DNA from 4 places in the Streptomyces sp. NPDC053474 genome. Region 4 is predicted to be linked to each of the others. Evidence: riboswitches for the same ligand, from Rfam matches in the RefSeq annotation. Region 4 holds a riboswitch; each other region holds the start of a gene.
What was found. Region 4 has a riboswitch for cyclic di-AMP ahead of ACIG3E_RS02130 (NlpC/P60 family protein). Riboswitches for the same ligand answer to the same signal wherever they lie in the genome.
Positions count from the first base shown of each region.

Region 1: another riboswitch for cyclic di-AMP. It lies ahead of ACIG3E_RS06860 (M23 family metallopeptidase); the one in region 4 lies ahead of ACIG3E_RS02130 (NlpC/P60 family protein).
Region 2: another riboswitch for cyclic di-AMP. It lies ahead of ACIG3E_RS25810 (C40 family peptidase); the one in region 4 lies ahead of ACIG3E_RS02130 (NlpC/P60 family protein).
Region 3: another riboswitch for cyclic di-AMP. It lies ahead of ACIG3E_RS13080 (transglycosylase family protein); the one in region 4 lies ahead of ACIG3E_RS02130 (NlpC/P60 family protein).

Region 1 covers NZ_JBITXV010000002.1:702,000-709,017, forward strand. The annotation lists gene ACIG3E_RS06845 (alginate lyase family protein) at 134-1,387, shown strand; tRNA gene ACIG3E_RS06850 (tRNA-Met) at 1,457-1,530, shown strand; gene ACIG3E_RS06855 (PP2C family protein-serine/threonine phosphatase) at 1,872-2,981, shown strand; cyclic di-AMP (ydaO/yuaA leader) riboswitch at 3,213-3,380, shown strand; gene ACIG3E_RS06860 (M23 family metallopeptidase) at 3,392-4,516, shown strand; gene ACIG3E_RS06865 (aldo/keto reductase) at 4,713-5,657, shown strand; gene ACIG3E_RS06870 (PrsW family intramembrane metalloprotease) at 5,660-6,997, opposite strand.
Region 2 covers NZ_JBITXV010000011.1:99,888-106,905, forward strand. The annotation lists gene ACIG3E_RS25775 (adenosylmethionine--8-amino-7-oxononanoate transaminase) at 1-104, opposite strand, end outside; gene bioB (biotin synthase BioB) at 97-1,281, opposite strand; gene ACIG3E_RS25785 (8-amino-7-oxononanoate synthase) at 1,458-2,594, shown strand; gene ACIG3E_RS25790 (DUF397 domain-containing protein) at 2,673-2,897, opposite strand; gene ACIG3E_RS25795 (helix-turn-helix transcriptional regulator) at 2,907-3,767, opposite strand; gene ACIG3E_RS25800 (ATP-binding protein) at 4,030-4,461, shown strand; gene ACIG3E_RS25805 (DUF6328 family protein) at 4,474-4,992, opposite strand; gene ACIG3E_RS25810 (C40 family peptidase) at 5,198-5,674, opposite strand; cyclic di-AMP (ydaO/yuaA leader) riboswitch at 5,678-5,874, opposite strand; gene ACIG3E_RS25815 (hypothetical protein) at 6,388-6,693, opposite strand; gene ACIG3E_RS25820 (ATP-dependent Clp protease proteolytic subunit) at 6,701-7,018, opposite strand, start outside.
Region 3 covers NZ_JBITXV010000005.1:47,361-54,378, reverse strand. The annotation lists gene ACIG3E_RS13095 (nucleoside triphosphate pyrophosphohydrolase) at 1-722, shown strand, start outside; gene ACIG3E_RS13090 (cytochrome P450) at 871-2,166, shown strand; gene ACIG3E_RS13085 (transglycosylase family protein) at 2,294-3,406, shown strand; cyclic di-AMP (ydaO/yuaA leader) riboswitch at 3,598-3,783, shown strand; gene ACIG3E_RS13080 (transglycosylase family protein) at 3,788-4,528, shown strand; gene eno (phosphopyruvate hydratase) at 4,790-6,076, shown strand; gene ACIG3E_RS13070 (septum formation initiator family protein) at 6,175-6,672, shown strand; gene ACIG3E_RS13065 (DUF501 domain-containing protein) at 6,703-7,018, shown strand, end outside.
Region 4 covers NZ_JBITXV010000001.1:483,860-490,877, reverse strand. The annotation lists gene ACIG3E_RS02140 (NlpC/P60 family protein) at 1-409, opposite strand, end outside; gene ACIG3E_RS02135 (hypothetical protein) at 751-1,104, shown strand; gene ACIG3E_RS02130 (NlpC/P60 family protein) at 1,197-2,465, opposite strand; cyclic di-AMP (ydaO/yuaA leader) riboswitch at 2,473-2,629, opposite strand; gene pcrA (DNA helicase PcrA) at 2,923-5,385, shown strand; gene ACIG3E_RS02120 (M23 family metallopeptidase) at 5,447-7,009, opposite strand.

The sequences.
Region 1 (7,018 bases), on a different contig from region 4:
CGGCTCCGCCGCGCGGGCGCGCCCAGCCACGACGGCGCCGCAGTCGACCGACGACCCACGACCAGCCCATCAAATGCTGCGCCCCCGGCGGCGACGCGCCACGCTGCCAATGAACGTGATCCGGAGGTAAGACATGGCGGCCAAGCCACAAGAAGGGCCCCGCCCCCGCAGGGGCATACGCAACCGCCGGATCAGCAGGGCGGCGGCCACCGCCCTGCTCCTCGCCCTGGCCGCCCCGGCCTGCGGCGGCTCCGACGGCCCCGGCGACGCGGCCACCGCCCCCGCCCGCCGCGCCGACCTGCCCTTCAGCCATCCGGGCGTCCTCGTCAGCAAGGCCCAGCTCGACCGGGTGCGCGCCCACGTGGCGGCCCGTGAGCAGCCCTGGCGCACGGCGTACGAGCAGCTGCGCGCCAGCAAGTACGCGGCCGCCGACTACCGCCCGAAGCCGTACGCCGTGGTCGCCTGCCCGCCCGGCAACGAGCCGGGCCGGGGCTGTGTGGAGGAGCGCGAGGACGCCCTGGCCGCGTACACCCAGGCGCTGCTCTACAACGTCACCGGCGACCGCGCCCACGCCGAGAAGGCCATCTCGATCATGGACGCCTGGGCCCGGGTCGTCACCCGGCACACGGAGGCCAACGCGGGCCTGCAGACCGCCTGGGCCGCCACCTCCTGGGCGCGCGCCGCCGAGGCCGTGCGCTACACCTACGACGGCTGGGCCGACGGCGACCTGCTGCGCTTCGAGCGGATGCTCCGCAACGCCTATCTGCCCCAGGTCGTGGCCGGTTCGGTCGAGTCCAACGGCAACTGGGACCTCGTCATGGCCGACGCCGTCATCGGCATGGCGGTGTTCCTCGACGACCACGAGGCCTTCGAGGAGGCGGTGCGCCACTTCCGCAGCCGCGTGCCCGCGTACTTCTATCTGAAGTCCGACGGGCCGCTGCCCGTGGCGCCCCGGGGCAGCGACCTCGACACGGCGGCCGAGCTGAGCCGCTACTGGTTCGGCCAGAAGAAATTCGCCGACGGGCTCGCGCAGGAGACCTGCCGCAACTTCAAGCACGCCGGGTACTCCCTGGCCGCCACCGCCCACATCGCCGAGACGGCCTGGCACCAGGGCGTCGACCTGTACGCCGAGGTCAAGGACCGGCTGCGGGCCGCGTTCGAGTTCCACTCCGGCTACCAGCTCGGCGCCACCGCGCCCGGCTGGCTGTGCGGCGGCAGGCTCCAGCGCGACCTCGGGCCCGACACGGAGGTCGGCCTGAACCATCTGCGCGGCCGCCTCGGCATGGACCTGCCGAACACCCGGAAGCTCACCCTGGAGCGGCGCCCGGAGGGCACCGACGACCTGTTCGTGGCCTGGGAGACGCTGACGCACGCGGAGAACACCTGAGGCGCGTGGGGCACCTCGGGTACCCGTTCGCGTTCTGTGCCCCTGATGGCGTACTGTTGGGTTCACCGACGCGGGGTGGAGCAGCTCGGTAGCTCGCTGGGCTCATAACCCAGAGGTCGCAGGTTCAAATCCTGTCCCCGCTACTAGAGGCCGAAGGCCCGGAACCGATCAGGTTCCGGGCCTTCGGTGTTTCTGGCCGGGCCCGCACGGCCGGGGCCGGGCCCGCACGGCCGGGCCCGCGGCTCGGGGGCCGGGCCCGCACAGCGTCGCCGGGGGCGCACGCCGTCCGCGCGAGCAGGTGCGCCACCGCCCCGCGCCAGGGCGCACGCTGCCCGCCGGATCACCCACTCGGAGCACGCCGGGTCGCCCCCGGGCCCCAACGCGGGAAGCCTTGGGCCGATGCGGCGGGTCTGCGGCGGGAGTGGAGCGGTGGTTGCTTTGGGCGGTGGGGGCCTCCGTGCCGGAGCCGGGCCGGGGGCGTGCCATGGGCGCTGAGGGCCCGGCACCGCGCCGCGAGCGGGCCCTCACCCGCGTGCTGCCCCCGCTCCTGATCGTCGTCGGGGTCGTCTTCGACACGCTCACACCGCCCCAGTTCACCGCGTCCCCGCTGTTCGCCGCCGCGCCCCTGATCGCGGCCCCGTTCTTCTCGCTCGGCACCACCGTGGCGACGGCCGCCGTGTCCTGCGCCGCCGTGCTCGCCCTGCGCGTCGACAACCACGCGGGCGTGGACGTCGAGGTCGTCACCTCGTTCGTCACCATGCTGACCGTCGGCGCCCTCGCCGTCGTGATCAACCGCGTCGTCCGCCGCGGCGACGCCCGCCTCGCCTCCGCCCGCTCCATCGCCGAGGCCGCGCAGCGGGCCGTCCTGCCGCAGCCGGATCCGCGCATCGGCGGCCTGGACGTCGCCGCCCGGTACGAGGCCGCGCAGGCCGACGCCTTCATCGGCGGCGACCTGTACGCGGTGCAGGACACCCCGCACGGCGTCCGGCTGATCGTCGGCGACGTACGCGGCAAGGGCATGGGCGCGGTGGCCGCCGTCGCCGTCGTCATCGGCGCCTTCCGCGAGGCGGCCGAGCAGGAGGCCACCCTGGAGGCCGTGGCGCAGCGCCTGGAGCGTGCCCTGGCGCGCGAGGGCACGCGGCGCGACGGGCTCGACGCCTTCGAGGGGTTCACCACGGCGGTCCTCGCGGAGATCCCGCGCGGCGGCGGCAGCGTACGCCTGGTCAACCGCGGCCACCCCGAGCCGCTGCTGCTGCGCGCCGACGGGCGCCTGCGCGTGCTCTCGCCCACCGAACCCGCGCTGCCGCTCGGCATGGGCGACCTCGGCGCCTGGCCCGACCGCGCGGACGAGACCGACTTCCCGCCCGGATCCACGCTGCTGCTCCACACCGACGGGCTCAGCGAGGCCCGGGACGCGCGGGGCGTCTTCTACGACCCCGCGGCCCGGCTCGGCGGCCGCGTCTTCTCGGGCGCGGACGCCCCCGACGCGCTCCTGTCCACGCTCGTCGCCGAGGTCCTCGACCACACCGGCGGCGGCGCCACCGACGACATGGCGCTCCTCGCCGTACGACGACCCGTCACGCCCTGTGACTGAACGGAGCCCCAGCGCAGCGCAACTGACGACCCGTCATCCGCAGCTGAAGATCGATCCCGCTGCGCAGCGTCATGGCGCACGCTCAACTCGCCCTATTCCCGGCCCTGATGTCCCGTTGTGTTCGTGGCGTAAGCGTTAACGATCAACTCGAACAGCTTGGAATACCGACCCGCTGTCTATTAACGTTCGATAACGCAGCGCGGTCGTCCCAGCCGTCACACCCGGCGGCTCCGCGCGCACGCGCCTAATCCCGCAAGGGAGCCGGGGAACCACCATCTTGGGGTGAATCGGACGCCTCTCGCGCACGCGGACCCGTATCCGCCGCACGAGCAGCGGCCGTAGGAGACCTTCCTGCTCCGAACCCGTCAGCTAACCCGGTAGGCGAGAAGGAAGGAAAGGAGTGCGCCCCCGTGGCGTCCAACCGGCCTGCCCCAGAAGCGCTCATACCCCACGGCAGTCTCATCGAGGGTGCCGACGGCGGCGAAGGACCCGGGGGACACACCGGGTACGCCGACCAGGCCGAGGCCTTCGCGCCCGCCGGGTACGCCGGTTGCGCCTCCCCGGAGCCCCCGGCCTCCTGGGAGGAGTGGAACCCCACCGCGGAGACCGTCCGCCCCGTGCGCGGCAAGCACCGCATCCACAAGAAGGGCGGCGGCCTCGCCCGCAGCTCCACCGTCCTCGGCGTCGGCGTCATCGCCGCCGTCGGCGCGGGCGGCATCGCCACCGCGCAGGGCGGCAAGCCGCCGGTCTCCATCGCCCTGCCGGACCTGGGGTCGCTGCCCGGCGTCGGCTCCCTGGTCGACGGCGACGACACCGCCGCACCGGCCACCGCCGCGGCCGCGGCGCCGCTCAGCTCCGCGGGCGTCACCGGTGCCGACGCCGAGCGGGGCACCACGGACGCGGGCGAGGTGCTGCGGGCCCGCATCCTCCAGCAGGCCGAGGACCAGCACCACCAGGCGGACGACGCGCAGCGCAGGCAGGCCGAGGACGCGGCCGTGGCCAGGGCCGCCGCGACCGCCACGGCCCAGCAGGGCAAGGCGGCGGCCGAGGCCAAGGCGAAGGCCGCGGAGGAGAAGCGGAAGAAGGAGGCGGCGGCCCGCAAGAAGCGCGAGGCCGAGCGCCTCGCGAAGCTCGCCAAGAGCTACACGCTGCCCGCCTCCTCGTACGTCCTCACCTCCCACTTCGGCGACTCCGGCGCCATGTGGTCCTCCGGGCGGCACACCGGCCTGGACTTCGCGGGCTCCAACGGCTCCCCGCTCAAGGCCGTCCACTCCGGCACCATCACGGAGGCCGGATGGGCGGGCGCGTACGGCTACCGCACGGTCCTGAAGCTCGATGACGGCACCGAGATCTGGTACTGCCACCAGTCCTCGCTCTCCGTCAGCGTGGGCCAGAAGGTCAGCACCGGCGACGTCATCGGCCGCATGGGAGGCACGGGCAACGTCACCGGGGTCCACCTCCACCTGGAGGTCAGGACGGGCGGCGCGGCCATCGACCCGCTGTCCTGGCTGCGCGGCAAGGGCCTGACCCCCTGACCCCGGCTGACCGCTGACCGCTGACCGCGAAGGGTCCTCAGACTCCGGCGGTCCTGGCGACGACCCCCCGACGCCAGGGCCGCCGGTTCCTCCGTCCCGCAGCCCTCCCCGGCCGGTTCCACATCCTGGAATCCATTGTCTGGAATCCGTCGTCCGACACCGGAATTCCCGACTTCGCAAGGATGTTGGCGCCGGTATGACCACACTTCGCCCTCTGGGATCGTCCGACCTCGAAGTCTTCCCGCTCGCCCTCGGCGGCAACGTCTTCGGCTGGACCGCCGACCAGGACCAGTCCTTCGCCGTCCTCGACGCCTACGCCGCCGCGGGCGGCAACTTCATAGACACCGCGGACGCCTACACGTTCTGGGTGCCCGGCAACAAGGGCGGCGAGTCCGAGACCGTCCTCGGACGGTGGATGGCCGAGCGCGGCAACCGCGACGACGTCGTGGTCGCCACCAAGGTCGGCGCGCTGCCCGAGTACAAGGGCCTGTCCGCGAGCACCATCAAGGCCGCCGCCGAGGAGTCGCTGCGCCGCCTCGGCACCGACTACATCGACCTGTACTACACGCACTACGACGACCCGTCCGTGCCCGTCGAGGAGTTCATCACCGCCCTCGACGAGCTGGTGCGGTCGGGCAAGGTGCGCGCGATCGCCGCGTCGAACATCACCGCCGAGCGCCTCCAGGAGTCCCTCGACTTCTCCGACCGCGAGGGCCTGGTCCGGTACGTGGCGCTCCAGCCGCACTACAACCTCGTCTCGCGCGACACCTACGAGGGCCCGCTCCAGGAGATCGCGTCGCGCTCCGGGCTCGCCGCCGTCCCCTACTTCGGCCTCGCCGCGGGCTTCCTGACCGGCAAGTACCGCCCGGGCACGCGGGTCGACAGCGCCCGCGCCGAGAAGGCGGGCGAGTATCTGGCCACCGAGCGCGGCCGCCGCGTCCTGGCCGCCCTCGACGAGGTGGCGAAGGCCCACGACGCCGAGGTCGCCACCGTCGCCCTCGCCTGGCTCGCCGCGCAGCCGACCGTGGCGGCGCCGATCGCCTCGGCCCGCACCCTGGAGCAGCTTCCTGCGCTCCTCGCGGTGGGCGACCTGGAGCTGACCGAGGCCGAGCTCGCGGCCCTCACGGCGGCCTCCGCCTGACGTCAGGGCCGATAGGGGTTGTGGCACGGGGGAAGCACCGGGCCGTACGCCCCGACGGGCCCGTACGCGGCGTGCGGCAGCGGCACCTGGACCGGGGCCGTCGCCCGCGCCGCGTACCCGAGCGCGGGCGCGGCCACGGCCCTGCGCTCCCACAGGGCCTCAAGGAGCTCCCGCTCCCGCGCGACGAAGTCGGCGCCCGCCCTGCCGTGCCGGGCGCGGTGGCGCAGGAGCGCGAGGGCCGTCGCGCACGTCTCGTACTCGACGACGGTACGGCCCGCGGGCTTGCCCAGGTGGAAGGCCGCGTAGTCACGGGCGAGCGTGCGGGCGGACAGGGAGCCGAGCGCGTAGGGCTCGGGCGCGGTGAACCAGCCCGCGGCCACGTACACGGGCAGCTCGTCGCGCACGAGGCGCAGCTCGCGCCGGCGCAGCCAGACGGCCAGCCAGGTGAGCAGGCCGAAGAGCGGCAGCATGAAGGTCGCGTACACGACGAAGAAGCCGTACTCGCCGAAGCCCGCGGAGCCGTTCCAGACGGCGTGCAGGCCCATCGCGAGGAGCAGCCCGGCGCACGGCAGGAGCGCGCGGCGGGCGGTGCGGTGCTCGGCGGTCACGGCGGCGATGCCGAAGCCGATGCCGGTGAGCACGGTGAAGAGCGGATGCGCGAACGGTGACATGACAACGCGGACGAAGAAGGTCGCGGCGGTCACCGAGGCGAGGCCGCTCTCGCCGCTGAGCTGGTCGGTGCCGAAGGCGTTGCCGAGGTAGAGGATGTTCTCGGTGAACGCGAAGCCGGTGGCGGTGACGCCCGCTATCACGAACCCGTCGACGACCCCGGTGAAGTCGGCTCTGCGGAACAGGAAGACGAGCAGGACGGCCGCCGCCTTCGCCGTCTCCTCCACGACGGGGGCTATGACGGTCGCGCCCAGGGTGTCCGCGCTGGTCGGGTCGGCCGTCGCGGTGGCTATCCAGCGGGTCGCGAAGCTGTTCGCCATGATCGCGATCAGCGCGGCCGCGCAGGCACCCCAGGAGAAGGCGAACAGAAGGTTCCGCCAGGGGCCCGGCGCCACCCGGTCCAGCCAGCGGAACGCGGCGATCAGCAGCGGCACGGGGAGCGTGGCGAGGCCGAGCCCCACCAGGAAGCCCTCGGTGCCGGTCTGCTCGCGCACCAGGGCGAGGATCACCAGGCCGGAGAGGGCGAGCAGGATGACCAGGCCCGTCGCCCGGATGGCCCCGCGCTGCCACCAGTGCGGATGCCGGGGCCCGGGCGCTCCGGCGGACGCGTCGGACCCGTCGGGCCCGCCGGGCGGCGTCGGGTGGCTCGGGAGTGCGGGGCTGGTGGCCACGAATCGACCCTAACGAGGGTT
Region 2 (7,018 bases), on a different contig from region 4:
CTGGCCCCCTCGACGACCAGCGGCTCCTGTCGGCCGGGCATCGGCCCGTAGGGGTGCCAGACGTGGGCGCGGTCGAGGTCCAGGATCTCCCGCACGTCAGGCATTGGGCGCCACGTCCGTCCCCGCGCCCCGGCGGCGCACCGCCACCAGGTCGGTCCGCGCGCCGCCCGGCTCGGCCTGCCCGGAGGCCTCGGGCGCTTCGGCGGAGGCGCAGACGGAGCCGCAGCCCGCGCCCTCATCGGCCCCGGACACAGAACCGGAACCGCATCCTCCGCCCCGGCGGTGCTCCGGCAGCGTCACCTGGTCCGTGGTCTCCACCTCGAACCCGGCGTCCGCGATCATCTCCAGGTCGGCCTTGCCCGCCTGGCCCTCGCTGGTCAGATAGTCGCCGAGGAAGATCGAGTTGGCGAGGTGCAGGGCCAGCGGCTGGAGCGTGCGCAGATGCAGTTCGCGGCCGCCCGCGATGCGGACCTCGATGTCCGGGCAGACGAACCGCACCATCGCGAGGATGCGCAGGCAGCGCTGCGGCGTGAGGTTCCACTCCTTGGCGAGCGGGGTGCCCTCGAAGGGGATGAGGAAGTTCACCGGCACGGAGTCCGCGTCCAGGTCGCGCAGCGCGAAGACGACGTCGACGAGGTCCTCGTCCGTCTCGCCCATGCCCGAGATCAGCCCCGAGCAGGCCGACAGACCGGCCGCGTGCGCCTTCTGCACGGTGTCGACGCGGTCGGCGTAGGTGTGCGTCTTGGTGATGTCGCCGTACGTCGACTCCGAGGTGTTCAGGTTGTGGTTGTACGCGTCGGCGCCCGCGCCGCGCAGCCGCTCGGCCTGGCCGTCGGAGAGCAGGCCGAGGCAGGCGCAGACCTCGACGCCCTCGTGTCGCTCTTTGATCGCCTTGATGGTGTCCGAGACCCGGTCGATGTCCCGGTCCGTCGGCCCCCGGCCGCTCGCCACCAGGCAGACCCGCTTGGCGCCGCCCGCGAGCCCGGCCGCCGCGGCCTGCGACGCCTCGTCCGGCTTCAGCCAGGTGTACTTCAGGATGCCGGTGTCCGCGCCGAGCCGCTGCGAGCAGTACGAGCAGTCCTCGGGGCACAGGCCCGACTTCAGATTGACCAGATAGTTCAGTTTCACCCGCCGACCGAACCAGTGGCGCCGCACCTTTCCGGCCGCCGCCACCACGTCGAGCAGTTCGTCGTCGGAGGTCGCGAGCACGGCGAGCGCCTCGTCACGGGTCGGCAGCTCGCGCCGAAGCCCCTTGTCCACCAGCGTGTTGAGCAGATCCATGGCGCCGATCCTGGCGTACGCGCGTCCGTCTGACCATGGAGAAACCACACAACAGAAGCCCTGACAGCTGTGGGTATTGCCACACCATGGCCCGGTGGCGCGACAGCTAGGGTCTGTGCACTGTCTACAAACGTATCCCCCCGCCCCGCTCAGGCGGGCGACGACCTGGAGGCCTCATGGCGAGCGCGCCGTTCGACTGGATCGACGAGCGGGCGCGGGCGCGCGAACGCGCCGGGCTCGTCCGCCGCCTGCGCCCGCGCCCGGCCGAAACCACCCTGCTCGACCTCGCGGGCAACGACTACCTCGGTCTCACCCGCCACCCGGAGGTCACCGCGGGCGCGGCCGCCGCCGCCCACCGCTGGGGCGGCGGCGCCACCGGCTCGCGCCTGGTCACGGGCTCCACCGAACTGCACGCGGACCTCGAGCGGGAACTGGCCGCCTTCTGCGGCTTCGAGGCCGCCCTCGTGCTGTCCTCCGGCTACGCGGCGAACCTCGCGGCCGTCACCGCCCTGGCTCCCTACGGCTCGCTGATCGTCTCGGACGCGGGCAACCACGCCTCCCTGATCGACGGCTGCCGCCTCGCGCGCGGCGCCACCCAGGTCGTGCCGCACGCGGACCCCGAGGCGGCGCGCAAGGCGCTCGGCACCCACGAGGGCCCCGCGATCGCCGTGACGGACTCGGTGTTCTCGGTGGACGGCGACGCCGCGCCGCTTGCCGAACTGGCCGCCGCCTGCCGCACGTTCGGCGTGGGCCTCGTCGTCGACGACGCCCACGGGCTCGGCGTCCTCGGCGACGGCGGCCGGGGCGCCCCGCACGCCGCCGGGCTCGCGGGCGCGCCCGACACGGTGGTCACCGTCACGCTCTCGAAGTCCCTGGGCAGCCAGGGCGGCGCCGTGCTCGGCCCGGCGCGGGTCATCGACCACCTGGTCAACACCGCCCGTACGTTCATCTTCGACACGGGCCTCGCGCCCGCGGCCGCCGGGGCGGCGCTCGCCGCGCTGCGGCTGCTCCGCCGCGAGCCCGAGCGCGCCGCACGCGCGCGTGCGGTGGCGCGTCGGCTCCACGAACTGCTGGTGGGTCAGGGGTTCTCGGCGGTCCGTCCGGACGCCGCCGTCGTCTCCGTGCGCGCCCCGTCACCCGAGGCGGCGGTGCGCTGGGCGGCCGACTGCCGTGCCGCCGGTCTCGCCGTGGGGTGCTTCCGTCCGCCGTCGGTCTCCGACGGCGTCTCGCGGTTGCGGCTGACCGCCCGCGCGGACCTGAGCGACGCACAGGTCGCCGAGGTCGTCGGGGTGATCAGCCGCACCGCACCCTGACACCTGAGATCTGGCACCTACGACCTGGGTCCGGGGTCCGGCGCACTCACTCGGGCCTCACCTAAGGGCCGTGGGCCTTCATCGAAGGGCGTCGACGAAGACTCCCCAGGCCGCGGGGGAGAAGAGCACGGCCGGGCCAGCCGTGTCCTTCGAGTCGCGCACGGCGAGCAGACCCGTCAGGGGGCCTGCGCCGAGCGGGGCCGTCTCCACACAGTTGTTCATTCCGTTGCTGCGGCTGCTGCGCCGCCACCGCGCGCCCCTGAGAGACGTGCTGGAGGGAACGTACCGAGGCAGTGCAGTCATGGTGCCTCCTTACGCGCCGTCACCTAACTCGGCGATGAAATCCATTGAATCCTGAACGGAAAGCGCCTGTCCGCGAAGCGAGTTGAAGGCGTCGGTGTACGCCTGAAGGTCTTCTTTCCGTTCGAGGTAGAGGCTACTCGTCAAGTGGTCGAGAACAACCACATCCAGATCGGAAATGTTCGGAAAGGAGAGAATAACGAAAGGCCCGATCAGGCCGATGTGCTCGCCGGAGGCGAACGGGAGTACTTGGAGCCGCACTTGTGGCAGCCGAGCCGCATCCAGTAACCGGCGCAATTGTCCGGAAAGCACCTCGGGGCCGCCCACCTGCCGCCGCAGCACCGCCTCGTCCAGGACCACGCTCAGCCGCAGCGGCGGCTCGCTGCGCAGCACGTCCTGGCGGGCGAGGCGCACCTGCACGAGGGCCTCGACCTGTTCCTCGGGCCGCCCGCCGAGCGCGGCACGTGTCACCGCGCGGGCGTACTCGGGCGTCTGGAGCAGGCCGGGAACCACCGTCGTCTCCAGCGTGCGCACCCGGCAGGCCTGCGACTCCAGGCTGATGAAGTCCCGGTACGCGGGCGGCAGGAGCCCGCGGTAGGCGTGCCACCAGTGGTGGCGCCCGTGCTCGTCGCCCCCGCCCGCGAGGGCGACGAGCAGCTCCCGCAGATGCGGGTCCTGAACGCCGTACGCTTCAAGGAGAAGCCGTACGTCGGCGGCCTTCACGCCGCTGCGGCCCGTCTCGATCCGGCTCACCTTGGACTGGTGCCAGCCGACGAGGGAGGCGGCCTCGCCGCTGGTGAGCCCAGCCTCGGCGCGCAACGCCCGCAATTCCGCGCCGAGCTTGCGACGGCGCACCGCGGGACCGTACTGCATGGCTGTCTCCTTCTGGGTCCTTCCGGAGGACCGCGCCAACGGTAGGGGACAGTAGGGGAACTGCCAGTGTTGCGCCCAAATACGGTCTGCCGTCGCAGAGTTCACCGCTTCGAGCGACAGATATATGCACATCTCGGTGGATCGGCGGGCGCTGCCCGCCCGAGAGTGGCAATCTGGCGCGAAGCACCAGCTCCGGGACGATCCTCAGTACTTTCGCCACGCGTCGGAAGTGCGGTCCCGGTGGGAAAGGGACGGCGCCGTCATGGCAGACCACCAGGAAGCATCAGTCACCCTGCCGAGCGACCCTGTCTCGGTCTCCACCGCCCGCACGTACGTGGCGGACGTCCTCACCGAGTGGGGCCTGCCGTCGGACGCCGACGTGGCCGACACGGTGCGGCTCATCGTCTCCGAGCTCGCCACGAACGCGGTGCAGCACACCCTCGGCCTCTCGCCCACCTTCACCGTGGACGTGCGGCTCGACCGCGACGAGCGGCTGCGCATCGGCGTCACGGACAGCCACCCCCGCTTCCCCCAGCGGTTGCCCGCCGCCGTCCAGCAGGACAACGGCAGGGGCATGGTCATCGTCCGCTGGCTCACCGCCGAGTGCGGCGGCAGACTCACGGTCCGTCCCACGGCGGAGGGCGGCAAGACGGTGTGGATCACACTGCCGTGGTCGGTGCCGGTGCAGAGCTGACCCGCGCGCGGGTCAGCTCCGCCCGCCCGCGCGGCCGACCAGGCGGGGCAGCACGCCCCACAGCCCGCCGCACACCAGGAACGTGCCCACGGCCGCGAGCACCCCGTCCGTGCGGCCCACGGCCACGTCGACGACGAGCAGGACGGATCCGGTGAGGGCCAGCACGAGCACCGCGAGGCCGACGGCCGCCAGCCGCGAGGACACCCGCACGATCAGCGGTTTGGCACCCCGCGCGAACAGGGTGCGGTGCAGCGCGGCGGGCGCCGTGAACAGCGCGGCGGCGAGCACCGCCAGGAGCAGCGTGACGACGTACGTGGCGCGCTGCACCGAGTCGAGCGAGGGGAAGCGCGGGGTGAAGGCGAGGGTGAGCAGGAACGCGAAGAGGATCTGCACACCGGTCTGGGTGACCCGCAGCTCCTGGAGGAGCTCGGAGAAGTTGCGGTCGGCCCGCTCCAGCGGCGTCTCGTTGCGCGTGTGCCGGGCGGCGTCCGGTCTGGAGACGCCCGCGGCACGGGGGTGATGGTCGGCCATGGTCCACGAGTATCCGCGCGGGGCCGCTCCACTCCCGCTCTGACGGCGAGGCCGGGCGGGTGACACCGGCGGCGCGTGGTGATCCGCCGCGTCGTCCGGGAGGGTGCCGCCGTCCGGGACCTGACCGGACGGCGGCGAAAGGCGCTGGTGGCGCCCGGAGCGGGCGGCGGCGCGGGCCCTGGGTGGGCCGCCGCCCGCCGACGGGTCAGCGGACCCGGCCGTACCAGACCTGGTTGGTCCAGATCTTCTCGAGCCGCACCACGGTGCCCCGCTTCGGGGCGTGCCAGATCTTGCCCTTACCGGCGTATATGCCGACGTGGTAGACGCTCCGGCCGGAGTGGAAGAAGACCAGGTCCCCCCGGGTGCGGTTGGCGGAGGACACCTTGCGGGTCTTGTTGTACTGCTGCTGTGCGGTGCGCGGCAGCTTCTTGCCGACGCGCTTGAACGAGTAGAGCGTCAGGCCCGAGCAGTCGAAACGGTTCGGCCCGACCGCTCCGTAGCGGTACGGGGAGCCCTTCTTGGACGCCGCGACCTTGAGCGCCTTCGTCCCGTGCGAGGTGGCCGCTTGGGCGTCTCCGGTGAGCCCGGGGGCCACGATGGTGCCGCCCACGGCGGCGAGTGTGAGAGCCGAAGCCGTACTGGCCCTCGTCAGCAGCGACGGAACACGATGCAGCGCAGTCATGCGCAACCCTTCGTCAGCCGCCTGAGAAGGATGACCTGTCGGGTTCGGGCAGGCGAAGATGCCCGGCCGCGCGATGCGACTTCACCCCAAGGGCCTTCCGGACTAGCCGGACGGCCCGCCTTGCTGGGTCCTCCACTCCTGCCGGTGCACAGATGTCGACCGGGCATCCGGGCGGCGGCAGGATTCGGCGTCCGCCCGGATCGCCCCGCCGCCTGTGGCGGGGGCTTGTCGTCGGAAGGGATCTTCACCCGAGAGGGGCGAAAAAGCCGAGCCGGATCGGCGGTATGTGAGGCTCCTCACGCCTGACCCGTTCCGGTGGACAGCGCCCGAATGGGGTCTAGGTCACACTCGGAGATGATTGCCCCATCAGCGCCGGAACGCCCGAATCCGGGTGCGGCGTAAGGGAGTTGCGCATTTTCGGGGGGCCGCCGGGACGATCGCCGATTACGCAGAAGGGGCGATCATCTCTGGTCATCTCCGGGGCAACCCCGAACTCGGCCCGACATCGGCGCACACCGGCAACGGGCGGATGGCGCAGGCGCGCTGGGTCCGGGGCGCGTTCCACGGTGTCAGATGTCACCGGCGCACGGGGTGACCAGGCCGAAAACGGAATGAGGGCTGGCTGGAAGTGTGGCACGGGACGGCCGGTCGTGGGGGGTGAATCGGGCGGAATCATGACGGACCCGCGTCCGCCGACGCCGCCTTGACCTCCGTCACGGCCCCGTCGGCGGCGGCACCGTCACGCGCGCGGCGCGCCGCTCGCCGTCCAGGACGCGCAGCGCCCGCGCGAGCGTCGGCGCGTGCACCTCGTTCTCCCCGCGCTGATGCATGAGCGCCAGCGCGTCCCGCAGCTCGGTCGCCCGGGCGACCAGCGCCTGCGCGGCACGCAACCCGCCGTACGTGTGTTCGACGCGGGCCGGGTTGATCCGGCCGAGGAGGTCGAGGACCGCCAGGTAGGCGTCGACCAGCTCGCCCTCGGCGCGGGTCAGCGCGGGCAGCGGCGGCAGTTCGGGAAGCACCCGCGCCTCACTCCGCGTCCGGGCGCGCGGCCTTGCGGCTCGGGACGACCCGGTCCACCAGACCGTAGGCGACGGCGGCTTCGGCGTCGAGCACCGTGTCCCGCTCGATGTCCGCCGAGATCTGCTCGGGCGTGCGCCCGGTGTGACGGGCGAGCATCTCCTCCAGGAGCGCGCGGGTGCGCCGCAGCTCCTCCGCGCGGATCCGCAGGTCGGTCGGCTGGCCGCGCACCGGCTCGGGCAGGGCGGGCTGCTGGAGCAGCACCCGGGCGCCGGGCAGGATCGACCGCTTGCCGGGCGTGCCCGCGGCCAGCAGCACCGCGGCGGC
Region 3 (7,018 bases), on a different contig from region 4:
TGGCCACGGCCGAGGGCGACCGCCCGCTGACGGACGGCCTGGCCCGGCTCGCGGGCTCCGGCCGCCACGCCATGCCGGACCTGGAGCTGCTCCCCGCCTCGTACGACCTGCCGGGCGCCCGCCTCCTCGACCTCGTCCAGGTCATGGACCGCATCCGGGCCGAGTGCCCCTGGTCGTCGCGGCAGACCCACAAGAGCCTCGCGAAGTACGGCATCGAGGAGGCGTACGAACTGGTGGAGGCGATCGAGGACGGCGACCGCGAGGAGCTCCGCGAGGAGCTGGGCGACGTCCTGCTCCAGGTCGTCTTCCACGCGCGCATCGCGGAGGAGGACGAGGAAGCGCCCTTCTCCGTCGACGACGTGGCGGGCACCATCGTCGACAAGCTCATCCACCGCCACCCCCACGTCTTCGGCGACGACACCGCGTCGACGCCCGAGGAGGTCAAGGCGCACTGGCTACGCACCAAGGCAGTGGAGAAGCAGCGCGACTCCGTGACGGAGGGCATCCCCCTCGGCCAGCCGGGCCTCGCCCTCGCCGCCAAGCTCGCGTCCCGCGCCCGCACGGCCGCCCTGGACGTCCCCCTGCCGACGGGCGAGGGCATCGGCTACGAACTCCTGGCGATGGCCGTCCACGCGGAGTCCACCGGGGTCGACCCCGAAGCCGCCCTCCGGTCAGCGGCCCGCGCCTACCGCGACGCGATCCGCACGGCGGAAACGGCGTAACCCTCGCGGGGCTGGACGGTGCCGCAAGCGGCAGGGATCCAGCCCCTCCGGCGTTTGAGGAGCGGGGGTCTGGGGGCGGAGCCCCCAGGAATCGGGAAAGGGCGGGCCTGGGGCGTCCCACGCGGGACGGGCGGCTACCGTCGAGCGCATGCACCACAAGCCCCCCGCCCTCCCCGAGCCCGACCTCTTCACCTGGGAGTTCGCCAGCGACCCCTACCCCGCGTACGCCTGGCTCCGCCAACACGCCCCCGTGACCCGGCGGCGGCTGCCGAGCGGCGTGGAGGCCTGGCTGGTCACCCGCTACGCGGACGCGCGGCAGGCCCTCGCCGACCAGCGGCTCAGCAAGAACCCGGCCCACCACGACGAGCCCGCGCACGCCAAGGGCAAGACCGGCATCCCGGGCGAGCGCAAGGCCGAGCTGATGACGCATCTGCTGAACATCGACCCGCCGGACCACACCCGGCTGCGCCGCCTGGTGTCGAAGGCGTTCACGCCGCGCCGCGTGGCGGAGTTCGCCTCCCGGGTGCAGGAGCTGACGGACCAGCTCATCGACGGGTTCGCGGAGCGGGGCGAGGCCGACCTCATCCACGAGTTCGCGTTCCCGCTGCCGATCTACGCCATCTGCGACATGCTCGGCGTACCGCGCGAGGACCAGGACGACTTCCGGGACTGGGCCGGGATGATGATCCGGCACGGCGGGGGCCCACGCGGCGGCGTGGCGCGCTCGGTGAAGAAGATGCGCGGCTACCTCGCCGAGCTCATCCACCGCAAGCGGGAGACCCTCGCGGACGAGGGCGCCGACGACCTGATCTCCGGCCTCATCCGCGCCTCCGACCACGGCGAGCACCTCACCGAGAACGAGGCCGCGGCGATGGCCTTCATCCTGCTGTTCGCCGGTTTCGAGACGACCGTGAACCTCATCGGGAACGGTACGTACGCCCTGCTCACCCATCCCGAACAGCGCCAGACGCTCCAGGAGTCCCTCGACGCGGGCGAGACGGGCCTGTTGGAGACCGGCATCGAGGAACTGCTCCGCTACGACGGCCCCGTCGAGCTGGCCACCTGGCGGTTCGCCACCGAGCCGCTGCGCATCGGCGGCCAGGACATCGCGGCGGGCGACCCGGTGCTCGTCGTGCTCGCCGCCGCCGACCGCGACCCCGACCGCTTCGCCGAGCCCGACCGCCTCGACCTCTCGCGCCGTGACAACCAGCACCTCGGCTACGGCCACGGCATCCACTACTGCCTCGGCGCCCCGCTGGCCCGCCTGGAGGGCCAGACCGCCCTGGCCACCCTCCTGCGGCGCCTGCCCGACCTGCAACTGGCCGTGGCCCCGGAGGAGTTGAGGTGGCGCGGCGGGCTCATCATGCGGGGCCTGCGGACCTTGCCGGTGCGTTTCACACCCGCCCCGCGGGTCACCCGTGCTGATGGGCCGTCAACCATGTGACTTTCGCGTGATCTCGGCTGAACCGACTTGTGACTGGCGTTCGAGTGCCGCTACGTTCACGACGGCCCGGCACCCGCGCGCTCGCGCTCGCGCCGCGCCCGACCTGTCGTCCACGAAAGGCACCTGCATGCTCTCCGGCCAAGGCCGTCACCGTCGCCCCCGCCAGGTCCCGGCGATCCTCGTCACGGCGGGCGTCACCGGATCCGCCATCGCCCTCCCGCTCCTCGGCGCGTCGAGCGCGAGCGCGGCGGACGCCGAGACGTGGGACAAGGTCGCGGAGTGCGAGAGCGGCGGCGCGTGGAGCGCCAAGGGCAGCGGCTACTACGGCGGCCTCCAGCTCACCCAGGACACCTGGGAGCAGTACGGCGGCCTCTCCTACGCGCCGACCGCCGACCAGGCGAGCCGTTCCCAGCAGATCCACGTCGCCGAGAACGTGCTCGCCGACCGCGGCCCCGACGCCTGGCCGAACTGCGCCCCGGCCGCGGGCCTGACGACGGGCGGCGCGGCCGCCGACGTCGACCCGGGCCTGCCCACGACCCCGCCGCGCCCCGCGGACTCCGACGGGTCCACGACGTCCGGCAAGGACGAGGGCAAGGAGAAGGACGAGCGCAAGGGCGAGAAGGACGCGAAGGGCGAGCGCGAGGGCGCCGCCACGGACGCGGACGACTCCGACAGGGCCGAGAAGCCCGGGAGTTCCGCCGACGCGCGAGACAAGGGTCACGAAGCGGACAGCCGGGACGGCGGCGCCGACCGCGCCGACGAGGGCGGCAAGGGCGAGAAGGGCGGCAAGAGCGACGGGCGCGGCGGCAAGCACCGCAAGCCCGCCGCCGACGGCTCCGACAAGTCCGGTGCGGACGACAGCGCTTCGCCGCGGGAGTCCGACAGTGCCGGGCCCGGCACGGACGACGCGTCGCGGAACGGCTCCTCCGGCCGCCACCGCGGCGACCGCGCCGACGAGAACGCCCCGTCCGGCGACACCGGCCCCGGCCGTCACGCCTCGCGCGGCGACGCGCGGGACGTCCCCGGCGCCGAGCGCCCCGCGGGCACGTACACGGTCCGCTCCGGCGACAACCTCTCGGCGATCGCCGACAGCCACGACCTTGACGGCGGCTGGTCGGATCTGTACGCGGGCAACAAGAAGACCGTCGGCTCCGACCCGGACCTCATCCTCCCCGGTCAGCGGCTCGAACTGGGCGCGGACGACAAGGAAGTGACCGAGGGGGAGCCGGGCGGGAAGTAGGCCGAAAGCCCGGCAGTTCGCGATGAATGTCCGGTTTAAAGACGGTGAGAGGCAAGTGAGAGATGGGTCTCAGAAGCCCTGATCGTCTTTGAAATTCGGATGATTGCCTGACTACGGTCATGACCGCTCGCCACAGCGGGCCCCGCCGGTCGGTACGCCGAATCCTGCCAACGGCCGGACGGGAACAGTCGTCGCTTCGAGCGCCGAAGGCAGGAGCGGGGGACCCAAGGTAAGTGCCGGGCCCGGACGTTGAGCGGTCGCCAGACCGCGGGACGCACGGACACGGCTAGGGGTGAAGTCGCGCGCTAGGACGTGCGGCCGGGCACTCACCCGCCCGAACCCGACAGCTCACCTCGCAGGCGTCGGTGAGGGGATCACTTCATGCTGCGTTCCGGCAAGGGCAAGCACCGTCGTCCGACCAAGCTCGACAAGGCCACCCGCGCCGCCACCGTCGTCGGTGTCACCGGTGCCGCTGTCGCCGCCCCGCTGATGGCGGCCGGCACGGCCAACGCCGCCACCCCGGCCGAGTGGGACCGCGTCGCCGCGTGCGAGTCCGGCGGCAACTGGTCCATCAACACCGGCAACGGCTACTACGGCGGCGTGCAGTTCTCCGCCTCCACCTGGGCCGCGTACGGCGGTACGAAGTACGCGCCGACCGCCGACAAGGCGTCCAAGGCCCAGCAGATCGAGATCGCCGAGAAGGTCCTCGCGGGCCAGGGCAAGGGTGCCTGGCCGAAGTGCGGCGTGGGCCTGTCCAGCTCGCCGTACACCGGCGGCGGCTCCTCCGGCGGTGGCCAGCAGCAGCCGCAGCAGCAGGCCAAGCCGAAGCCCCAGCAGCAGGCGCAGCCGCAGCAGCAGGCCGCTCCCAAGCCGCAGCCGCAGCCGCAGCACCAGCCGCAGCAGGCCGCGCCGCAGGTCGAGAAGAAGACCGTCCAGACCCCGACCGGCAAGGTCGTGAAGAAGGGCGACGGCGAGTACAAGGTCGAGTCCGGCGACACCCTGTCCAAGATCGCCCAGGAGCACCACGTCAAGGGCGGCTGGCAGAAGCTGTACCAGCTGAACGACGACATCGTCTCCGACGCCGACTTCATCTACCCGGGCCAGCAGCTGCACCTCAGCTGACCCGCCCCGGCCCCGGCAGCGCCCGGAGCCACCCCGTCCCCATGGGCTACCGCCCCGGTGCGCGTCCCCCCGACGCACCGGGGCGGTACCTTTTTGTCCGGTAGTTTGTTTGCTGAGGGAACTATCCGCGTGCGGTCCGTCGGCCCGTCCATGTGCTGGGCGGTCGGATGGCCGATGCCCCGGAGCCGGTTAGGCTCGTGTCGCAGGGGCCAGCGCGGCCCCTAGTACCCCCGCGTACCCCGCGTCACACCCCATAAGGAGATGCTCGTGCCGTCCATCGACGTCGTCGTAGCCCGGGAAATCCTGGACTCCCGAGGCAATCCCACGGTCGAGGTCGAGGTCGGCCTCGACGACGGCTCCACCGGCCGTGCCGCCGTTCCGTCCGGCGCCTCCACCGGCGCCTTCGAGGCCATCGAACTCCGTGACGGAGACGCCAACCGCTACGGCGGCAAGGGCGTGGAGAAGGCCGTCCTCGCCGTCATCGAGCAGATCGGCCCGGAGCTCGTCGGCTACGACGCCACCGAGCAGCGCCTGATCGACCAGGCCATGTTCGACCTGGACGCCACGGACAACAAGGGCTCGCTCGGCGCCAACGCCATCCTCGGCGTCTCCCTGGCCGTGGCCCACGCCGCCTCCGAGGCCTCCGACCTGCCGCTCTTCCGCTACCTCGGCGGTCCGAACGCGCACCTGCTGCCGGTGCCGATGATGAACATCCTGAACGGCGGATCCCACGCGGACTCCAACGTCGACATCCAGGAGTTCATGATCGCCCCGATCGGCGCGGAGTCCTTCTCCGAGGCCCTGCGCTGGGGCGCCGAGGTCTACCACACGCTGAAGAAGGTCCTCAAGGGCAAGGGCCTGTCCACCGGCCTCGGCGACGAGGGCGGCTTCGCGCCGAACCTGGAGTCCAACCGCGCCGCCCTCGACCTCATCGTCGAGGCCATCAAGCAGGCCGGTTACGTCCCGGGCGAGCAGATCGCGCTGGCGCTCGACGTCGCCGCGTCCGAGTTCTACAAGGACGGCTCCTACGAGTTCGAGGGCAAGTCCCGCTCGGCCGCCGAGATGACCGACTACTACGCCGAGCTGGTCTCCGCGTACCCGCTGGTCTCCATCGAGGACCCGCTGTACGAGGACGACTGGGACGGCTGGAAGATCATCACCGAGAAGCTGGGCGACAAGGTCCAGATCGTCGGCGACGACCTCTTCGTCACCAACCCCGAGCGCCTCCAGCGCGGCATCGACGAGGACGCCGCCAACGCGCTGCTCGTCAAGGTCAACCAGATCGGCTCGCTCACCGAGACCCTGGACGCCGTCGAGCTGGCCCAGCGCAACGGCTTCAAGTGCATGATGTCCCACCGCTCCGGCGAGACCGAGGACGTCACCATCGCCGACCTCGCCGTCGCGGTGAACTGCGGCCAGATCAAGACCGGCGCCCCGGCCCGCTCGGACCGCGTCGCCAAGTACAACCAGCTGCTTCGCATCGAGGAGATCCTCGACGACGCCGCGGTGTACGCGGGCCGCAGCGCGTTCCCGCGCTTCAAGGGCTGAGCCGCTTCCAGGGCTAAGGCCTAGCCAGTCGTACGTACGTCCCCGTACTCGGTCCCGTACCGTGTGCGGGGACGTACGCACGTACTGGGGAGGCGGACATGGCCGTGAAGAACCGCGACCGGTTCTCCACCGCGACGCGGCTCAAGCTGCTCGGCGAGCAGACCGCGGAGCGCGTCTACCGCTCCCAGACCAAGCGCCAGGCCCGCCGCTCCCGGCTCACCGGGCGCGCGGCGCTGCTCGTCCTCGTGGTGTGCTCGCTGGTGGTCGCGCTCGCCTACCCGATGCGGCAGTACGTCTCGCAGCGCGCCGAGATCGCCGAGCAGCGGCAGAAGCAGGCCGAGCACCGCGAGAACGTCGAGCGCCTGCGCGACGAGAAGGCCCGCTGGCAGGACGACGCCTACGCCGAGCAGCGCATCCGCGACCGGCTGCACTACGTGATGCCCGGCGAGACCGGCTTCACGGTGATCGACCCCCAGGCCGCCGAACGCCACCGCCCCGACGGCGGCGGCACCGACCGGCCCTGGTACTCCAACGTCTGGGACGGCATCGACAAGGCGGACGGCTCCGGCGCCGCGGGCCGTCCCGACGACAACTGATCCGACCCTCGCACCCACCGAAAGACAGGCATGGAAACGCCCCCGCCCCAGACCGAGTCCACCGCGCCCACGGACGCCGACATTGCCGCGTTCCAGGCGCAGCTGGGCCGCCCGCCGCGCGGCCTGCGGGCCATCGCGCACCGCTGCCCCTGCGGCAACCCGGACGTGGTCGAGACGGCCCCCCGGCTCGAGGACGGCACGCCGTTCCCGACGACGTTCTACCTGTCGTGCCCGCGCGCGGCCTCCGCGATCGGCACGCTGGAGGCCAACGGCGTGATGAAGGAGATGACGGAGCGGCTCGCGGCCGACCCGGAGCTCGCCGCCGCGTACCGCGCGGCGCACGAGG
Region 4 (7,018 bases):
CGCGGGTGGCCCGGTCGAGGAAGGCGTCCGGGTCGGCGGAGAGCGCGAGCTGGACGGACGGGTCGACGGCTCCGGCGCGGTACTGGGCGGTGGCCAGTGAGCCGAGGCCCTGGCGCGCCGAGTTGAGCCGCTCCGTCTTGCGGGCGGCCTCGTCCCGCAGGTCCCGCAGGGACTCCTCGGCCCGGTCGGCCTTCTCCTTGGCGCCGTTGTACTTCTCGGTGGCGACCTCGGCCTCGCGGTACAGCCGGTCGACCTTGGCCCTCACCTCGCCGAGGGAGAGCCGCGGCTCGGCGTGTCCGGTGCCCTCGAAGGCGGTCGCCGTGGCCGCCGACGCGAGGGCGAGGGTGGCGGCGGTACGGGCCGTATGGCCGCTGAGCGAGCGCTGCTTCGGCTTGCGGTGCTGTGGCACGGAGGCTCCACGTCCTTCCACAGTGGCCAGGTCCGGTACGGGTCCGGCGACGCCGCGCACAGGGGGAACGAGGCGCCGCCGGACTTCTCGGCGGTGATGTCCGGCTGCCGTCCCTGGTCCGGACGACGGTGGGGAGCCGGTCACCGGTCATGGACGCTAAACCTCGCCGTCACCGGGTCGTGACCTGTTGTGCGGAAGTGGCGCCCGTGGCCCGCTCGTGACCGGGCGCGACCGCTCCGGCGGCCGGTCGGCACCCGCTTCACCCGTTCCTGTGACCGATGTGGTGTTTGTGGTCCACCTGCCTGAAGGGGGGTGATACGGGCCCGGTTAGGCTCCGCCCCATGGACGTACTCATCCATCTCTTCGTCGGCCTGCACATCATCGGTATCGCCTCGCTCCTGGGCGGCTTCCTGACCCAGATGAAGGCGATGGGTGACGGCACGGCCCGCTTCGGCCCCCCGATGCTGCACGGCGCGCTCACCATGCTGATCACGGGCGTGGCCCTGGTCGGCCTGAACCAGGCCGACGACAACGAGGTCAACAACCTCAAGATCGGCATCAAGATGGCGGTCCTCGTCGTGATCCTCGGGCTCGTGTACCTGAAGCGCGACGAGGAGAGGGTGGACAAGGCGATGTTCGGCGCGGTCGGCGCGCTGACGACGGCGAACATCTTCATCGCCGTCCTGTGGACGTAGCCGCCCACCGCCCACGTTTTCGGCCCTCTACGTAGAGCAGCGAACCCTCTACGTAGAGGGCCGAAAACGTGTCGCCCTCCTAGGGAGATGGATCAGGCGGGCCGGACCACACTGTGGATCGGCATGTAGTAGATCGACTCGACGCGTACGTTCGCGCCCGGCTTGGGGGCGTGGATCATCTTGCCGTTGCCTATGTAGATCCCTACGTGGCTGATGTCGTCGTAGAAGAAGACCAGGTCACCGCGTTTGGCGCTGGACGTGGACACCGTGGTGCCGACCTTCACCTGGTCCCAGGTGGTGCGGGGCAGTGAGATCCCGGCGGTCTTCCACGCGGCCTGCGTGAGCCCGGAGCAGTCGTAGGAGCCGGGGCCCGTGGCGCCCCATACGTAGGGCTTGCCGATCTGCTTCTCGGCGAAGCCGATCACCTTCTCGGCCTTCGCGGCGTACCCGCCGTCCGTGCTCCCGGAACCAGAACCGGAACCGGAACCCGAACCGGAATCAGAGTCGGAACCCGCTCCCGACCCGGTACCGGTGTCGGAGCCCGACCCGGCCCCCGCCCCCGAGCCGCCGTCGGAGCCCCGCTCCCGCTCCCGCCGCTCGGCCTCCCTGGCCTCCTCGGCCTTCCGCTTACGCTCCTCCTCCGCCTGCTTGCGCGCCAGCTCGGCGGCCTTGCGCCGGGCCGCCTCCTCCTTCCGCTTCTCGATCGCGGCGAGCCGCGCCTTCTCCTCGGCGGTCAGCTTCGACAGGAGGGTGCGGGCCTCGCCGAGCTTGGTCTGGACGGTCCGCTTGCTCGACTTCAGCTCGTCGCGGGAGCGGCTGAGCGTCTTCAGGCTCTTCGCGGCCTTCGCGCGCTGCTTGGTGGCCGCCACCTGCTGGGTCTGGTAGTCGTCGACGGCCTTCTTCTGGCGGTTGGTGAGCCGGTCCGCGAGGTGGTTCTGGTCGAAGAAGCCCTTCGGGTCGTCGGCGAGCATCAACGCGGCGGTCTCGGAGACGGCGCCGGTGCGGTACTGGGCGGCCGCGAAGGAGCCGAGCTGCCGACGGGCCTCGTTCAGGTCGTCCGTGCGCTGGGCGACGTCGTCCAGGAGCTTGTCGACGTGCTTGCGCTGCTTGTCAGTGCGTTCCTTGGCCGAGTTGTACTTCTGGGTGGCCACGCCCGCCTGGTGGTAGAGGTCGTCGACCTTCTTCTGGACCTCTTCGAGGCTCGGCTCGGCGGGCCTGGTGGGCTCGGCGGGGGCGGACGGTGCCGCGTTCGCGCTCTGTGACAGGAGCGCTACGGAGGTCAGCGCGGCCGTCGTGATGCCGAGTGCGGGGGCGCTGCGTGCCAGGGGGGATCGGGTGCGCGGCTTGCGGTGCGACGCCAAGGGAGGCGACTCCTTCCGTGGACCGCCTACCGGGTTAGCTGTCGGGTTCGGGCGGTTCGGAAGGGCTGCCCTACCGGCCCGTGCGAGGCGCAGCGGGACGGATTCACCCCAGGATCATGGTGGGTCCCCGGCTCCGGACGCGTCGGGATCGGCGCGCGTCGGACTCGGCGGAGGCCGCGCGGCCCGGCGTGGTTCGCCGGTTTGGGGGGACGTGCGGCCCGCGGAGCACGCTAGCCAACTCCGGTGGCGCGGGGGAAGATTGATGTTCGATATGCCCGATACGTTTTCGTGACTTTCCGCACCTCCGTGTGGGGCCCGGAGCCGCCGCGACGCGGCTCACCTGCGGCGTGGCCCGGCGTGACCGCCCGGTGGCACCCCGTGGGCGGCGCCGGGCGGCCGGGGCGGTGGCCGGAACCCGGGGTGGTTTGTCAGTGGGGCCGCCTAGACTCGGGAGGCGATGAGCAGCCTCTTTGACGACAGCTTCCTGGCGGACCTCAAGCCCTCGCAGGGCGCTGAGGAGGAGCCCCCGCCGCCGCCCGAGGACAGCGCTCCGGAGCCGATTCCGGACGACCTGTTCGACGGGAAGTTCGACGCGCCCGCACCCCGGGACGGGTACTACCGGGACGGCGCCCCCCGCCCGGCCCTCGACCCGGCGGCGCTCCTCGACGGGCTGAACGAGAACCAGCGCGCGGCTGTCGTGCACGCGGGATCCCCCCTGCTCATCGTCGCGGGCGCGGGCTCCGGCAAGACCCGCGTACTGACCCACCGCATCGCGTACCTGCTCGCCGAGCGCGGGGTGCACCCCGGCCAGATCCTCGCGATCACGTTCACGAACAAGGCCGCGGGCGAGATGAAGGAGCGCGTCGAGCAGCTCGTCGGCCCGCGCGCGGGTGCGATGTGGGTGTCGACGTTCCACAGCGCGTGCGTGCGCATCCTGCGCCGCGAGTACAAGAAGCTGGGCTTCACGTCCTCGTTCTCGATCTACGACGCCGCGGACTCCAAGCGCCTGATGGCCTTGGTCTGCCGGGACCTGGACCTGGATCCGAAGAAGTTCCCGCCGAAGTCCTTCAGCGCCAAGATCTCGAACCTGAAGAACGAGCTGATCGACGAGGAGGACTTCGCCGCCCAGGCCGCCGACGGCTTCGAGAAGACCCTCGCCCAGGCGTACGCGATGTACCAGTCGCGCCTCCGCGAGGCCAACGCCCTCGACTTCGACGACCTGATCATGACGACGGTGCACCTCCTGCGCGCCTTCCCGGACGTCGCCGAGCACTACCGCCGCCGCTTCCGGCACGTCATGGTCGACGAGTACCAGGACACGAACCACGCGCAGTACGCGCTGGTGCGCGAGCTGGTCGGCCCTCCCCTGGAGGAGGGCGAGGAAGGCGAGGGGCCCGGCGAGCTGTGCGTGGTCGGTGACGCCGACCAGTCCATCTACGCCTTCCGCGGCGCCACGATCCGCAACATCCTCCAGTTCGAGGAGGACTACACGGACGCCACCACGATCCTCCTGGAGCAGAACTACCGCTCCACGCAGACGATCCTCAGCGCCGCCAACGCGGTCATCGAGCGCAACGAGAGCCGCCGCCCCAAGAACCTGTGGACGAACGCGGGCGCGGGCGCGGGCATCATCGGCTACGTCGCCGACACCGAGCACGACGAGGCGCAGTTCGTCGCCGACGAGATCGACCGCCTCACGGACGCGGGCGACGCGAAGGCCGGCGACGTGGCGATCTTCTACCGGACGAACGCGCAGTCGCGTGTCTTCGAAGAGATCTTCATCCGCGTCGGCCTGCCCTACAAGGTCGTCGGCGGCGTCCGCTTCTACGAGCGCAAGGAAGTCCGCGACGTCCTGGCCTACCTGCGGGTCCTCGCCAACCCGGAGGACGGCGTACCGATGCGCCGCATTCTGAACGTGCCGAAGCGCGGCATCGGCGACCGCGCCGAAGCCATGATCGACGCGCTGGCGCAGCGCGAGAAGATCTCCTTCCCGCAGGCCCTGCGCCGCGTGGACGAGGCGTACGGCATGGCGGCCCGCTCGGTGAACGCCGTCAAGCGGTTCAACGCCCTCATGGAGGAGCTGCGCACCGTCGTCGAGTCGGGCGCGGGCCCGGCGGTCGTCCTGGAGGCCGTACTCGAACGGACCGGGTACCTGGCCGAGTTGCAGTCCTCCACGGACCCGCAGGACGAGACGCGCATCGAGAACCTCCAGGAACTGGCCGCCGTGGCCCTGGAGTTCGAGCAGGAGCGCCAGGAGGGCGAGGCCGGGTCGCTGTCCGACTTCCTGGAGCGGGTGGCGCTCGTCGCCGACTCCGACCAGATCCCCGACGAGGAGGACGACGGCTCGGGCGTCATCACGCTGATGACGCTGCACACCGCCAAGGGCCTCGAATTCCCCGTCGTGTTCCTGACGGGCATGGAGGACGGCGTGTTCCCGCACATGCGCGCCCTCGGCCAGACCAAGGAGCTGGAGGAGGAGCGCCGCCTCGCGTACGTCGGCATCACGCGCGCGCGGGAGCGGCTCTACCTCACGCGGTCCTCGATGCGCAGCGCCTGGGGCCAGCCGTCGTACAACCCGCCGTCGCGCTTCCTGGAGGAGATCCCGGCGGCCCACCTGGAGTGGAAGCGGACGGGTTCCGTCGGCGCGCCCGCCTCGTCGGGGCCCGCCGGGGGAGTGGCGTCCTCGCTGTCGTCGTCGCGTTCGCGCGCGGGGGGCGCGCAGGGCTTTGCCACGCGCCGGGCGGCGGAGAAGCCGGTGGTGTCGCTCGCCGTGGGCGACCGCGTCACGCACGACCAGTTCGGCCTCGGCACGGTGGTCGGCGTGAAGGGCAGTGGGGCGAACGCGGAGGCGACGGTGGACTTCGGCGGGGAGAAGCCGAAGCGCCTGCTGCTGCGGTACGCGCCGGTCGAGAAGCTCTGAGCGAAGCCTCGTGGAGGGGGCCCGGCCGCCTCCACGAGGAGGGCGGCGGTGCTCGTGTCCGCTACGTCGGGTCCAGGCCGTGGCTGCGCAGCCACGGCAGGGGGTCTATCGCCGAGCCGCCGCCGGGGCGCACCTCGAAGTGCAGGTGGGGGCCGGTGGAGTTGCCGGAGTTCCCGGAGAAGGCGATGGTGTCGCCCGCCTTCACGGGGCCGTTGGAGATCTTGTGCGTGGAGAGGTGGCAGTACCACGTCTCCGTGCCGTCCTTGGCGGTCACGATCGCCATGTTTCCGTAGGCGCTGTTCCACTTCGTGGAGACGACGCCGTCGGTCGCGGCCATCACGGGCGTGCCGTACGACACCGGGAAGTCGATGCCGGAGTGCTGCGACATCCAGTTGATGCCCGCCTGGCCGTAGTACGCGCTCAGGCCGTGCTGGGCGACGGGGAGCGCGAACTTCGGGCGCAGCCGCTCCTTGCGCGCGGCCTCGGCGACCGCCTTCCGGTGCGCGGCGTCCTTGGCGGCCTTGAGGTCAATACGTTCCTGCGTACGGCTCGCGCGGTCGGCGAAGTCGCCCGCGTCGGCCGAGAGGTTGGCCAGCTGGGTGTCGAGCTTGTTGTTCGCGGCGGACGGCTGCACGGACGCGCTGTCCGGGGCGGAGGCCGCCCGCGTCTCCTTGGTGTCGTCGTCGCCTCCGCTGAGGCCACCGACCGACGCCGCGGCCACTCCCGCGACGCCCATCACGCACGCCGATGGCACGGCGACGGTGAGCAGCGCGGAACGCTTGGCGGGGGAGCGGCGCGACCGGGTGCGGGTGCGCGGGGCGGAGGCGCGCGTGGAGCGAGGGCGCTCGGAGGGGGCGTGCTCGCTGAGGTTCGCATCCGCTTCGATGTCGCCGAGTGCGTCGCCGGGCGTGTCGTCGGCGGTGAACTCGTGCTCGCCGGTGGCCGGTTGGCCGTACGCGGCGGACAGGGTGTCGCCGCTCTCGTAGGCGTCGCCCTGGTCGGGGGCCGCGGCGGCGGGCCCGTCCGTGGCCTCCGCGCCGTACGTCTCGGGCGTCGCGCCGTACGGCTCGTGGTCGCCGTCCCCGTTCCAGGCGGTGGCGTCGTACGCGCCGGTGTCGAAGACCTGGGTGGCCCACTGGCCGGTCTGCTGGGCGTCGGCCCAGGTGCTGGCGTCCCAGGTGGCGGTGGCGTCGGGGCCCGGCTGCGACGGGATGTCCGCGAGCTGCTGGTACCCGCCGGTGTCCCACCTGCCCGTGGTGTCGTGGCTGCCCGTGTCGTACGGGGAGGGGCCCTGCGGGGCGCTGAACCCGTCGTGGCCGAGGGGCTGCTGGCCCGTGGTGGCCCACTGGCCGGTGTCGTAGGCCTGGCCGGGGAGCTCGCCGAAGAGCGGGTCGGAGGGGAAGCCCCCACCGACCGCGAATCCGGAGCCGGAAGTGTCGAAGACGCCCGTGCCGTCATAGCCACCCGGGGCGTTGAACCCGGTGGCGGCGAAGGTGCCGGTGGCGTAGCCGTCGTACCCGTAGCCGACGTGCCGCGCGCTCTGGTCGTAGGAACCGTAGGGAGCGTAGTCGGCGTCGGGTGCCGGGGCCGGAGCGGGGGTCCCCGGCGGGTGACGGTCGTTCACCAACTTCTC